DNA from 2 places in the Stenotrophomonas thermophila genome. Region 2 is predicted to be linked to the other one. Evidence: predicted binding sites of a transcription regulator. Region 2 holds the regulator's gene; the other holds the start of a gene.

Region 1 (4,382 bases), on a different contig from region 2:
GCGTCCGGTTCGAGCACAGGTGCCACGACGTGCAGCAGTTCGGCGAAATCCACCGCCAGGCACTCGGCCAGGTGGGTGGCGGCGACGCGACCGGTGCTGAGCGCACGCAGGCGTTCGGCCGCAATGGGCGCGCTCATGCAGCGGATTCCCGCCCGGCATCGGTGTGCTGCCAGACCTTGTGCAGCAACCGTGAAAGCTGCTGCTGTTCGTCGGCCTCCAACCCGTTGAACAGGCCCCCGATCCACTGCGTGTGCTGCTCGAACAGCGCCTCGGCGAGGCGTGTCCCCTGTGCGGTCAACACGATCCGCAGGCGGCGGCCATCTTCGGCATCGCTGTGGCGCTGCAGCAGGCCTTCGCGCTGCAGGCCGTCGAGCAGGCCACTGATGGTGGCGCGGGTCACGCCGGCACGCTCGGCCAGCTCATGCGGCGGCAGCGAGCCACCGGCCCCGTGCAGCAGGAACAACACGATGAAGCGGCCTTCGCTGAGGCCATGCGGTGCCAGCCGTGCGGCGCAGTCGTGGTCGATGGCGGCAGACAGTGACAGCAGTTGGAAGCACAGGCGCAGCTGGGGCAGGTTTACCTCGCCGCGGCGCGCAGCTTCCTTGAGCAGAGCGGTGTGTTTTGCTTCCAGCATGCCGGCCACCATGTGATTAGGTGCCTAATCATAATCGATTTTCGCCCATGGAACCACGCTGTGCGGAGCATGCGGGGCCGGGTCCGGCCAAGCCCGCGCATCGCCCAAAAAGAAAAACCCCGCCTTGCGGCGGGGTTCTTCTCTACAACGGGAAGGTATGCCGACCCAGGGCCGGCATCCCAATGCCAGGGGCGAGGACTTAGAAGTCCATGCCGCCCATGCCACCCATGCCGCCCATGCCACCGGCGCCGCCCATGGCCGGCTCGTCCTTCTTCGGAGCTTCGGCCACCATGGCTTCGGTGGTGATCATCAGGCCAGCGATCGAGGCGGCGTTCTGCAGCGCCGAACGGGTCACCTTGGTCGGGTCCAGGATGCCGAACTGCAGCATGTCGCCGAACTCGCCGGTGGCCGCGTTGTAGCCGAAGCTGCCGGTGCCTTCCTTGACCTTGTTGATGATGACCGACGGCTCGTCACCGGCGTTGGCAACGATCTCGCGCAGCGGGGCTTCCATCGCACGCAGGGCAATCTGGATGCCGTGGTTCTGGTCTTCGTTGGCGCCCTTCAGACCGGCCAGCGCGGTGATCGCGCGGACCAGGGCAACACCGCCGCCCGGAACCACGCCTTCTTCAACGGCCGCACGGGTGGCGTGCAGGGCGTCGTCGACGCGGTCCTTCTTTTCCTTCATTTCGATTTCGGTCGAGGCGCCGACCTTGATCACGGCAACACCGCCGGCCAGCTTGGCCACGCGTTCCTGCAGCTTCTCGCGGTCGTAATCCGAGGAGGTGTCCTGGATCTGGGTCTTGATCTGCGCCACACGGGCATCAACGTTGGCCTTGTCGCCGACGCCGTCGATGATGGTGGTGTTCTCCTTGGAAACCTGCACCTTCTTGGCGCGGCCCAGGTCCTTGATGGTGGCCTTCTCCAGCGACAGGCCGACTTCTTCGGAGATCACGGTGCCGCCGGTCAGCACGGCCATGTCTTCCAGCATCGCCTTGCGACGGTCGCCGAAGCCCGGGGCCTTGACGGCCACGACCTTGACGATGCCACGGATGGTGTTGACCACCAGGGTCGCCAGCGCTTCGCCTTCGACTTCCTCGGCCACGATCAGCAGCGGCTTGCCGGCCTTGGCGACGCCTTCCAGCACCGGCAGCAGGTCGCGGACGTTGGAGATCTTCTTGTCGTGCAGCAGGATGAACGGGTCATCCAGGTCAGCGGTCTGCGACTGCTGGTTGTTGATGAAGTACGGGGACAGGTAGCCGCGGTCGAACTGCATGCCCTTGACCACGTCCAGCTCGTTGTCCAGGCCCGAGCCTTCTTCAACGGTGATGACGCCTTCCTTGCCGACTTCCTTCATCGCGTCAGCAATGATCTGGCCGATCGACTCGTCCGAGTTGGCCGAGATGGTACCGACCTGGGCAATCGCCTTGTCGTCGGCGGTCGGCTTGGAGATGTTCTTCAGCTCGGCGACGGCGGCCGAAACGGCCTTGTCGATACCGCGCTTGAGGTCCATCGGGTTCATGCCGGCGGCCACGGCCTTGGCACCTTCGCGGATCAGGGCCTGGGCCAGCACGGTGGCGGTGGTGGTGCCGTCGCCGGCGTCGTCGTTGGTGCGCGAAGCAACTTCCTTCACCATCTGCGCGCCCATGTTCTCGAACTTGTCAGCCAGTTCGATTTCCTTGGCGACGGAGACGCCGTCCTTGGTGATGGTCGGAGCGCCGAAGCTCTTTTCCAGCACGACGTTGCGGCCCTTCGGGCCGAGCGTGGCCTTGACGGCATTGGCGAGAACGTTGACGCCGCGCACCATGCGCGAACGGGCATCTTCACCGAAACGGATATCCTTGGCAGCCATGTGCAGTTACCTCATCTGGTAGCGCCGGGCCATGCCCGGCGGCTGGGTGTTGGAATCAGGGGATGGAACAGGTCGCGCCGGGGCTCAGCCGATGACGGCGAGCACGTCGTCCTCGCGCAGGACCTTGTATTCGACGCCTTCGCTCTTGTACGAGCTGCCGGCGTACTGGCCGTAGATGACCTTGTCGCCGACCTTCAGCGACGGCGCGCGCACGTTGCCGTTGTCCAGCGGCTTGCCCGGGCCGACGGCCACGACCTCACCCTTGGTGGACTTTTCCTTGGCCGAGTCGGGGATGACGATGCCACCGGCGGAGATTTCGTCGGCTTCGATCGGCTTGACCACAACGCGGTCGTGCAGCGGCTTGATGCTCATAGGAGACCTCTTAAGTGATTGATTGGTCTAAAAAAGTCCGGCGATGTTAGCACTCGCCCCGGGCGAGTGCCAGAACCGCACGTGAAGAAACCCGACAACGTCGGGAGCAGGGCAGAGATGGAGCCCCGCCGCCCCCTTTCAAGGGCCGAATGAAAAAATTTTTCCACCCGCGCGCCTCGGCCAGGGCGTCGGTCCAGATCAATTTCGGTGACAAGCGTCGCACTGTCAGACATCTGACGTTCATTTACGACAAAGTGTCACTGGATCGGCCTTAGGCTCGGTCCGGCATTCCCAATCACAAGGAGGAGTCGATGCGATTGCTGTCCCCGCTTGCCGCTGCCTACCTGCTGGCGCTGGCCGCTGCGCCGGCCCAGGCCGAGGTCTTCATCAACGAACTGCACTACGACGACAGCACCGCCGCCGGTGACGTCGGCGAAGCGATCGAGGTCGTAGCCACTGCCGGTGAGGACCTGTCCGGCTACCGCCTGTACCTCTACAACGGCAGCAATCCGTCCGCCGCCACCGTCTATGCCAACAACCCGGTCCCGGCCGGCACCGCCGCCGGCTGCGGCAGCGCCACCATCGCCGTGGTCAGTTACCCGACCAACGGGATCCAGAACGGCCCGACCGACGGCATCGCCCTGGTCGATGCCAGTGGCAAAGTGGTCCAGTTCCTCAGCTATGAGGGCGCCATCACCGCCTCCGGTGGCCCTGCCGCCGGCATGACCAGCCAGAACATCCCGGTGGCCGAGACCAACAGCACCGCGCCGGGCACCTCGTTGCAGCTGACCGGCAGCGGCAGCCAGTACACCCACTTCACCTGGGCCGAATCGGCCGGCCAGACCTTCGGCAGCTGCAACAACGGCCAGACTTTCAGCGGCGGTGGCACGCCAGGCCCGAACACGCCGCCGTCGGTGTCCACCACCACCCCGGCGCAGGGCAGCAGCACCTTCCCGGCTGCGGCCGATCTGGAAGTGGTGTTCAGCGAAACCGTGAACCTGGCCAGCGGCGCGTTCGCGCTGAGCTGCGGCACCTCCGGCAGCGTGCCGCTGACCTTCCCGGCCAGCGGCCGCAGCGTGAAGCTGTCCACCAACACCGCGCTGGTGGCCGGTGAAGCCTGCCGCTTCGACATCCGCGCCGCGCGCGTCACCGACCTGCTGGGCGCGCACCCGGCCGCCGACAGCCGCATCGCCTTCACCGTGGCCAGCACCGGCGGCAATCCGGACCCGGGCAACCCGGGCGTGCCGGCCGGCTACTACTCCAGGGTCAACACCAGCAGCCCCAGCCAGCTGCGCTGCTCGCTGCACGCCACCATCAAGGGCCATACCGCCTACCCGTACAGCGGCTCGGGCACCAATACCTGGACCATCCTGGAAATCGCCGACGAGGATCCGAACAACCCGAACCGCATCCTCGATGCCTACCGCAACCGCAGCTACGCCAAGGTCAGTGATCGTGCGGGCACCGGCAGCGGCCTGACCTACAACCGCGAGCACACCTGGCCGAACTCGCTGGGCTTTGCCAGCA
Region 2 (7,345 bases):
CTGCATCCGCCAAGCCGCAGCGGCCTTGTCGATCTCGCCGGCCAGGCGCTGCAGGCGCTCGTCGGCGCCGCGCAGTTGCTCCACTTCGGCATGCATGCGCTCGCGTTGCGCGCCCAGCTCGTCCATCGGCACGCGGTGCTTGCGGGCCAGGTCGTGCAGGCGGCCGAGGCGGCGCTCGTTCTCCTCGAACTGTTCCGGGTCGGCATCCAGATCGTCGTGCACGCGGTCAAGCAGCGACAGGGCTTCGTGCAGCTGGATCGAGGCATTCTCGATCAGGCCGTCCACCTCGCCCAGCCGTGGGTCGTGTTCGATCAGGCGCGACAGCTCGTGGCGCACCTGCTGCAACAGGTCCAGCGCGGAGCTGCCGTCGTCACCGTTGAGCTGGTTGCTGGCCGCCTGGCAGGCACTCAGCAGGGCGCTGGCGTGGGCCTGGCGACGGTGGCTGGCGCCGAGTGCCGCGATCGATTCCGGCTCAAGGTCTTCCCGGTCCAGTTCGCGCAGCTGGTGCTCGAGGAAGCCGATCCGGTCACTGACGTCGCCCTGTTGCGACAGCGCCAGCGATTCATCGACCAGTGCCTGCCAGGCCGCGGCGGCGCGCCGTACCTGGCGGCGTTCGTTCTCGTTGCCGGCATAGGCATCCAGCAGCGCCAGCTGCGACGGGCGCGTCAGCAGGGCCTGCTGTTCGTGCTGGCCGTGGATCTCCACCAGCAACGAGGCCAGGTCGCCCAGCTGGGCCAGGGTCACCGGGCGGCCGTTGATCCAGGCCCGGGAACCGCCGTCGGCGCGGATCACGCGGCGCAGCTGGCATTGGTCCTCGTCGTCCAGCTCGTTGTCGGCCAGCCACTGGCGGGCGGCCTGCAGCTGCTCCAGCGCGAATTCGGCGGAAAGCTCGGCGCGGGCGGCGCCATGGCGGACCACGCCGCTGTCGGCGCGCAGGCCGGACAGGAAGCCCAGCGCGTCGACCATCAGCGACTTGCCGGCGCCGGTCTCGCCTGAAACCACGGTCATGCCTGGCCCGAACTCCAGTTCGGTAGCGCGGACGACGGCGAAATCCTTGATCGAAAGATGTCTGAGCATGGGTAAGGGGGTATCAGCAGCCGCGCAACGCTAGCACGCGGGCGCGGGAGGTCCAATGACTTGCCAAGGTGATGCGCCGCCATTATCTAGTGTCCGTGTCTCACAGGTTGATTCCATGCACGGTTCTCCCGACCAGCTTGCCCCGCGTGCGCGCCATCTGCTGCGCACGCTGATCGCGCGTTATATCCAGGACGGTGAGCCGGTGGGCTCGCAGACGCTGGCACGCGTGGCCGGGCTGGAGGTCAGCCCGGCCACCATCCGCAACATCCTCGGCGACCTGGAGGACCTGGGCCTGCTGGCCTCGCCGCATACCTCGGCCGGGCGGGTGCCGACCGCGCACGGCTACCGGGTATTCGTCGACAGCCTGCTGCAGATGCAGCCGCCGGGCGAGGGCGAGCTGGCCCGCCTGCGCCAGGAGCTGGCCGGCGGTGGCAGTACCCAGGCCCTGCTCGGCAGCGCTTCGGAACTGTTGTCGGCGATGAGCCACTTCGTCGGCGTGGTCAGCGCACCGCGGCGCGAGCAGTTCGCCTTCCGCCAGATCGATTTCGTGGCGCTGGACGGGCGCCGGGTGCTGGCGATCCTGGTATTTGCCGACAACGAGGTGCAGAACCGGGTGATCGAGACCCGCCAGGAGTTTGCGCCGGGGCAGCTGGAGCAGGTCGCCAACTACCTCAATGCGCATTTCGCCGGCCTGCCGCTGGCCGAGATCCGCACCCGCCTGCTGCTGGAACTGCGCGATGCCCGGTCCGAACTGGAACAGCTGCTGGCGCACAGCATCGAACTGGCCGAACAGGCCCTGCAGCCGCCGGCCGACGACATGCTGGTGGCCGGCCAGACCCGGCTGATGGGGGTGCAGGACCTGTCCGACCTGGAGCGCCTGCGCGAACTGTTCGAGCTGTTCTCCAGCAAGCGCGAGATCCTGCAGCTGCTGGAGCGGACCATCCAGGCGCCGGGCGTGCGCATCTTCATCGGCGAGGAGACCGGGATGATGCCGCTGCAGGGCGTCTCGCTGGTCACCGCCCCGTACACCGCCAACGGCCAGGTGCTGGGCGTGCTGGGCGTGATCGGTCCCAAGCGGATGGCCTACGACCGCGTGATCCCGCTGGTCCAGGCCACGGCCGATGTGCTCGGCGCCGCCTTTTCACCGGCCTCGCGCACGCCGGGAACATCCGACGCTTGAAACGCAGCATCCCGCCCACACTAGGGTGGTTGGAGGCGGAGTTTGACCGCCAGGGACCCAGACATGAACCACGAACAGCCAGATATCGAATCCCAGCAGAGTGCCGCCGATGCGGCCGCCACCGCCGGCGTCAACGACGAAGTCGAGCGCCTGCGCGCCGAAATCGAACAGGTCAAGGCCGATGCCCTGCGTGAGCGCGCCGACCTGGAGAACCAGCGCAAGCGCGTTGCCCGTGACATCGAACAGGCCCGCAAGTTCGCCAACGAGAAGCTGCTGGGCGATCTGCTCCCCGTGTTCGACAGCCTGGACGCCGGCCTGAAGGCCGCTGGCGATGACGCCCATCCGCTGCGCGAAGGCCTGGAGCTGACCTACAAGCAGCTGCTCAAGGTCGCTGCCGACAACGGCCTGGTCCTGCTGGACCCGATCGGCCAGCCGTTCAACCCGGAACACCACCAGGCGATCAGCCAGGCGCCGACCCCGGGCGCCGCCCCGGGCAGCGTGGTGACCGTGTTCCAGAAGGGCTACCTGCTCAACGAGCGCCTGCTGCGGCCGGCGCTGGTGGTGGTGGCCGCCGAGTGATCCCGCGGGACCGGGCGGCGGACAGCCACCGCCACCCGACCCGACGCTGAACGCGCCGGATGACCGGAAACACAGCGTTCGGAGGATGGCTTGAATGTTCCACGAGCCTCCCCCACATCGTATTCATCCACCGGCCGAACGGCCGGACTGACCCCAACAAGCATCCTCAGGAGTCTCCCCCATGGGCAAGATCATTGGTATCGACCTCGGCACCACCAACTCGTGCGTGGCGATCATGGACGGCGGCAAGGCCCGCGTCATCGAGAATTCGGAAGGCGATCGCACCACCCCGTCGATCGTCGCCTACACCAAGGACGGCGAAGTCCTGGTCGGTGCCTCGGCCAAGCGCCAGGCCGTGACCAACCCGAAGAACACCTTCTACGCGGTGAAGCGCCTGATCGGCCGCAAGTTCACCGATGGCGAGGTGCAGAAGGACATCGCCCACGTCCCGTACAGCATCCTGGCCCATGACAATGGCGACGCCTGGGTGGCCACCAGCGACGGCAAGAAGATGGCGCCGCAGGAAATCTCGGCCAAGGTGCTGGAAAAGATGAAGAAGACCGCCGAGGACTTCCTCGGTGAGAAGGTCACCGAAGCGGTCATCACCGTGCCGGCCTACTTCAACGACAGCCAGCGCCAGGCGACCAAGGACGCCGGTCGCATCGCCGGTCTGGACGTCAAGCGCATCATCAACGAGCCGACTGCGGCCGCGCTGGCCTATGGCCTGGACAAGGGCGACAACAAGGATCGCAAGATCGTGGTGTACGACCTGGGCGGCGGTACCTTCGACGTCTCGGTGATCGAGATCGCCAACGTCGACGGTGAAAAGCAGTTCGAAGTGCTGGCCACCAACGGCGACACCTTCCTGGGCGGCGAAGACTTCGACAACCGCGTCATCGAGTACCTGGTTGAAGAGTTCAACAAGGACCAGGGCATCGACCTGCGCAAGGATCCGCTGGCCCTGCAGCGCCTGAAGGACGCTGCCGAGCGCGCCAAGATCGAGCTGTCCAGCGCCCAGCAGACCGAAGTGAACCTGCCGTACGTCACTGCCGACGCGTCGGGTCCGAAGCACCTGAACATCAAGCTGACCCGCGCCAAGCTGGAAGCCCTGGTGGACGACCTGATCAAGAAGTCGATCGAGCCGTGCCGCGTCGCCCTGAACGATGCCGGCCTGCGTTCGAGCGACATCAGCGAAGTGATCCTGGTCGGTGGTCAGACCCGCATGCCGAAGGTGCAGCAGGCCGTGACCGAGTTCTTCGGCAAGGAACCGCGCAAGGACGTCAACCCGGACGAGGCCGTGGCACTGGGTGCGGCGATCCAGGGCGGCGTGCTGGGCGGCGACGTCAAGGACGTGCTGCTGCTGGACGTGACCCCGCTGTCGCTGGGCATCGAGACCATGGGTGGCGTGTTCACCAAGATCATCGAGAAGAACACCACCATCCCGACCAAGGCCTCGCAGGTGTTCTCCACCGCCGAGGACAACCAGTCGGCCGTGACCGTGCACGTGCTGCAGGGTGAGCGCGAACAGGCCCGCTTCAACAAGTCGCTGGCCAAGTTCGACCTGTCCGGCATCGAGCCGGCCCCGCGCGGCCTGCCGCAGGTGGAAGTGTCCTTCGACATCGACGCCAACGGCATCCTGCATGTGTCGGCCAAGGACAAGAAGACCAACAAGGAACAGAAGGTCGAGATCAAGGCCGGTTCGGGCCTGTCCGAGGAGGAGATCGCGCGCATGGTCGCCGACGCGGAAGCCAACCGCGAAGAAGACAAGAAGTTCCAGGAACTGGTGCAGGCCCGCAACCAGGCCGACGCCCTGATCCACGGCACCCGCAGCGCCATCACCGAGCACGGCAGCAAGGTCGGCGGCGATGTCATCGGCAAGGTCGAGGCGGCCCTGGCTGACCTGGAAACCGCGATGAAGGGCGACGACAAGGCACAGATCGAAGCCAAGTCGAAGGCACTGGAAGAAGCTGGCCAGTCGCTGTTCGCCGCTGCTTCGGCCGACCAGGGCGGTGCCCCGGGTGCCGACGCCGGCAATGCCGGCAAGGCGCAGGACGACGTAGTCGACGCTGAGTTCACCGAAGTCAAGGACGACAAGAAGTCCTGATCCGGACCGACGCGGGACGCTGGCCACCAGCGTCCCGTTGTCGCATCAGGGTCCTGACCGCCCACCGGCGTGTCGGGGCGCCCGACGCAAGAGCGGACCTGGTTCCGCTCTTCCGCTTTGACGAATCCCGACGTTCCGGAACCCGATTCACGATATGAGCAAGCGCGATTACTACGAAGTGCTGGGCGTTGCCCGCACCGCCACCGACGAAGAGCTGAAGAAGGCCTACCGTCGCTGCGCGATGAAGTTCCACCCGGACCGCAACCCGGGCGATACGGCGGCCGAAGCCTCCTTCAAGGAGTGCAAGGAAGCCTACGAAGTACTGTCCGACGGCAACAAGCGCCGCATGTACGACAGCCACGGCCACGCCGCGTTCGAGCACGGCATGGGCGGCGGTGGTCCGGGCGGCCCGGACATGAACGATATCTTCGGCGATATCTTCGGCAACATCTTTGGTGGCGGCGGTGGTCCGCGCCAGGCCCGTCGCGGCGCCGACATCGGCTACGTGATGGAGCTGGACCTGGAAGAAGCCGTGCGCGGCGTCGAGCGCCGCATCGAGATTCCGACCCTGGCCGAGTGCAACGACTGCGATGGCAGTGGCTCCGAGGACGGCAAGGTCGAGACCTGCAACGTGTGCCACGGCCGTGGCCAGGTGCGCATCCAGCGCGGCATCTTCGCCATGCAGCAGGCCTGCCACAACTGCGGCGGCCGTGGCCAGATCATCGCCAAGCCCTGCAGGACCTGCCACGGCAACGGCCGCGTCGAGGAAGACAAGGTGCTGTCAGTGAAGGTGCCGGCGGGCGTCGATACCGGCGACCGCATCCGCCTGCAGGGCGAGGGCGAAGCTGGTCCGGCCGGTACGCCGCCGGGTGACCTGTACGTGGAAGTGCGCGTGCGCGAGCATGCGATCTTCCAGCGCGATGGCGACGACCTGCACTGCGAAGTGCCGATCCGCATCTCGCAGGCGGCACTGGGTGACACCGTGCGCGTGGCCACGCTCGGCGGCGAGGCGGAGATCCGCATCCCGGCCGAGACCCAGACTGGCAAGCTGTTCCGCCTGCGTGGCAAGGGCGTACGTTCGGTGCGCAGCCGCAGCGAGGGTGACCTGTACTGCCGTGTGGTGGTGGAGACCCCGGTCAACCTCACCAACGAGCAGCGCAAGCTGCTGGAGCAGTTCGAAGCCACCTTCGTCGGTGAGGAAGCGCGCAAGCATTCGCCGAAGTCGGCCACCTTCATCGATGGAGTGAAGGGCTTCTGGGACCGCATGACGTCCTGAGTTCTCAACGCAAGCGTTGAACGGTAGCGCCGGGCCATGCCCGGCGTTTTCGTATGCGGTCAGCGGAAAAACGCCGCAGGTGTCTGCCCCAGCTGCCGCTTGAACATGCTGGTGAACGCGCTTGGGCTGTCGTAACCCATTGCCAGCGCGACATCGATGACCTTGTCGCCGACCGCCAGCCGTTCCATCGCGGCCAGTAGCCGCGCCTGTTGTCGCCACTGCCCGAAGGTCATGCCCAGTTCGCTGGCGAAATGGCGCTGGATGGTTTTCACGTCCACCTGCAGGGCCTGCGCCCAATCCTGCAGCGTGGCGTCGTCGCCGGGATGCTTCTGGATGTGCTGGCAGATCCGCTGCAGGCGCGGGTCGGTGGGCGAGGGCAGGTGCAGCGGCAGCACGTCCATGCGGTGCAGCTCGTCCAGCAGCAGGCGCACCACGCGGCCGTCGCGGCTGTCGTCCACATGCGCGGTCTCGATCAGGCTGGCGGCCAGCAGCAGCTCGCGCAGCAGCGGCGCCACCTGTACCGCGAACGCTTCGTCCGGCAGCTGCGGCGCGAAGTCCGGCTCCACGTACAGGCTGCGCATGTGTACTTCGGCGATGCAGTCCACCGCATGGGCCGTGCCGGCCGGGACCCAGATCGCGCGGGTTGAAGGCACTACCCAGCGGCCGCCGTCTGCACGCACCACCATCAGTCCGGACATGGCGAACACCAGCTGGTGACGCCGGTGCCGGTGGGGCGCGATGTGGGTCCCGGGCTTGTAATGGCGGGCGCGGCAGGTCACTGGGCGGTGCACCGGAACCTCGTTCCACGGCGCAGTCTCGCGGACCTGGCAGGGGATGTCCTTTTTGCGATAGGCCATGACCCGAACGCGGCAGAAGGGAGGGGAGGTCACCGTAGCATGCGTGGCTTGCCCCCAACCTGACTGTATCCATGTCGACCCTGGCTTCTCCCGCAACCACCTCACGCCCGGTGGCCCCCGGCGTGCTGGCCGCCATCTCCACCTCGCATGTCGTCAACGACATGATGCAGTCGCTGATCCTGGCCATCTATCCAGTGATCAAGGGCGGCTTCAACCTCAGCTTCACCCAGATCGGCCTGATCACGCTGACCTACCAGCTCACCGCCTCGATC

The links. Region 2 encodes HrcA, which represses chaperone genes, less so after heat shock. Its sites were predicted from a motif close to TTNGCACTCNNNNNNNNNGAGTGCNAA; they were not measured.
Region 1: BN1263_RS00385 (co-chaperone GroES) is a predicted target of HrcA. The motif match lies at 2,902-2,928, and genes of this name have one in related genera.

What each region holds. Positions count from the first base shown of each region.
Region 1 is NZ_CVIW01000001.1:79,405-83,786, forward strand. Features, by position in the region: gene BN1263_RS00370 (DNA alkylation repair protein) at 1-137, opposite strand, end outside; gene BN1263_RS00375 (MarR family winged helix-turn-helix transcriptional regulator) at 134-634, opposite strand; gene groL (chaperonin GroEL) at 834-2,483, opposite strand; gene BN1263_RS00385 (co-chaperone GroES) at 2,568-2,855, opposite strand; gene BN1263_RS00390 (endonuclease) at 3,167-4,382, shown strand, end outside.
Region 2 is NZ_CVIW01000029.1:4-7,348, forward strand. Features, by position in the region: partial or broken gene BN1263_RS13255 (AAA family ATPase) at 1-1,077, opposite strand, end outside; gene hrcA (heat-inducible transcriptional repressor HrcA) at 1,193-2,257, shown strand; gene grpE (nucleotide exchange factor GrpE) at 2,321-2,836, shown strand; gene dnaK (molecular chaperone DnaK) at 3,018-4,940, shown strand; gene dnaJ (molecular chaperone DnaJ) at 5,095-6,216, shown strand; gene BN1263_RS13280 (AraC family transcriptional regulator) at 6,276-7,073, opposite strand; gene BN1263_RS13285 (MFS transporter) at 7,145-7,345, shown strand, end outside.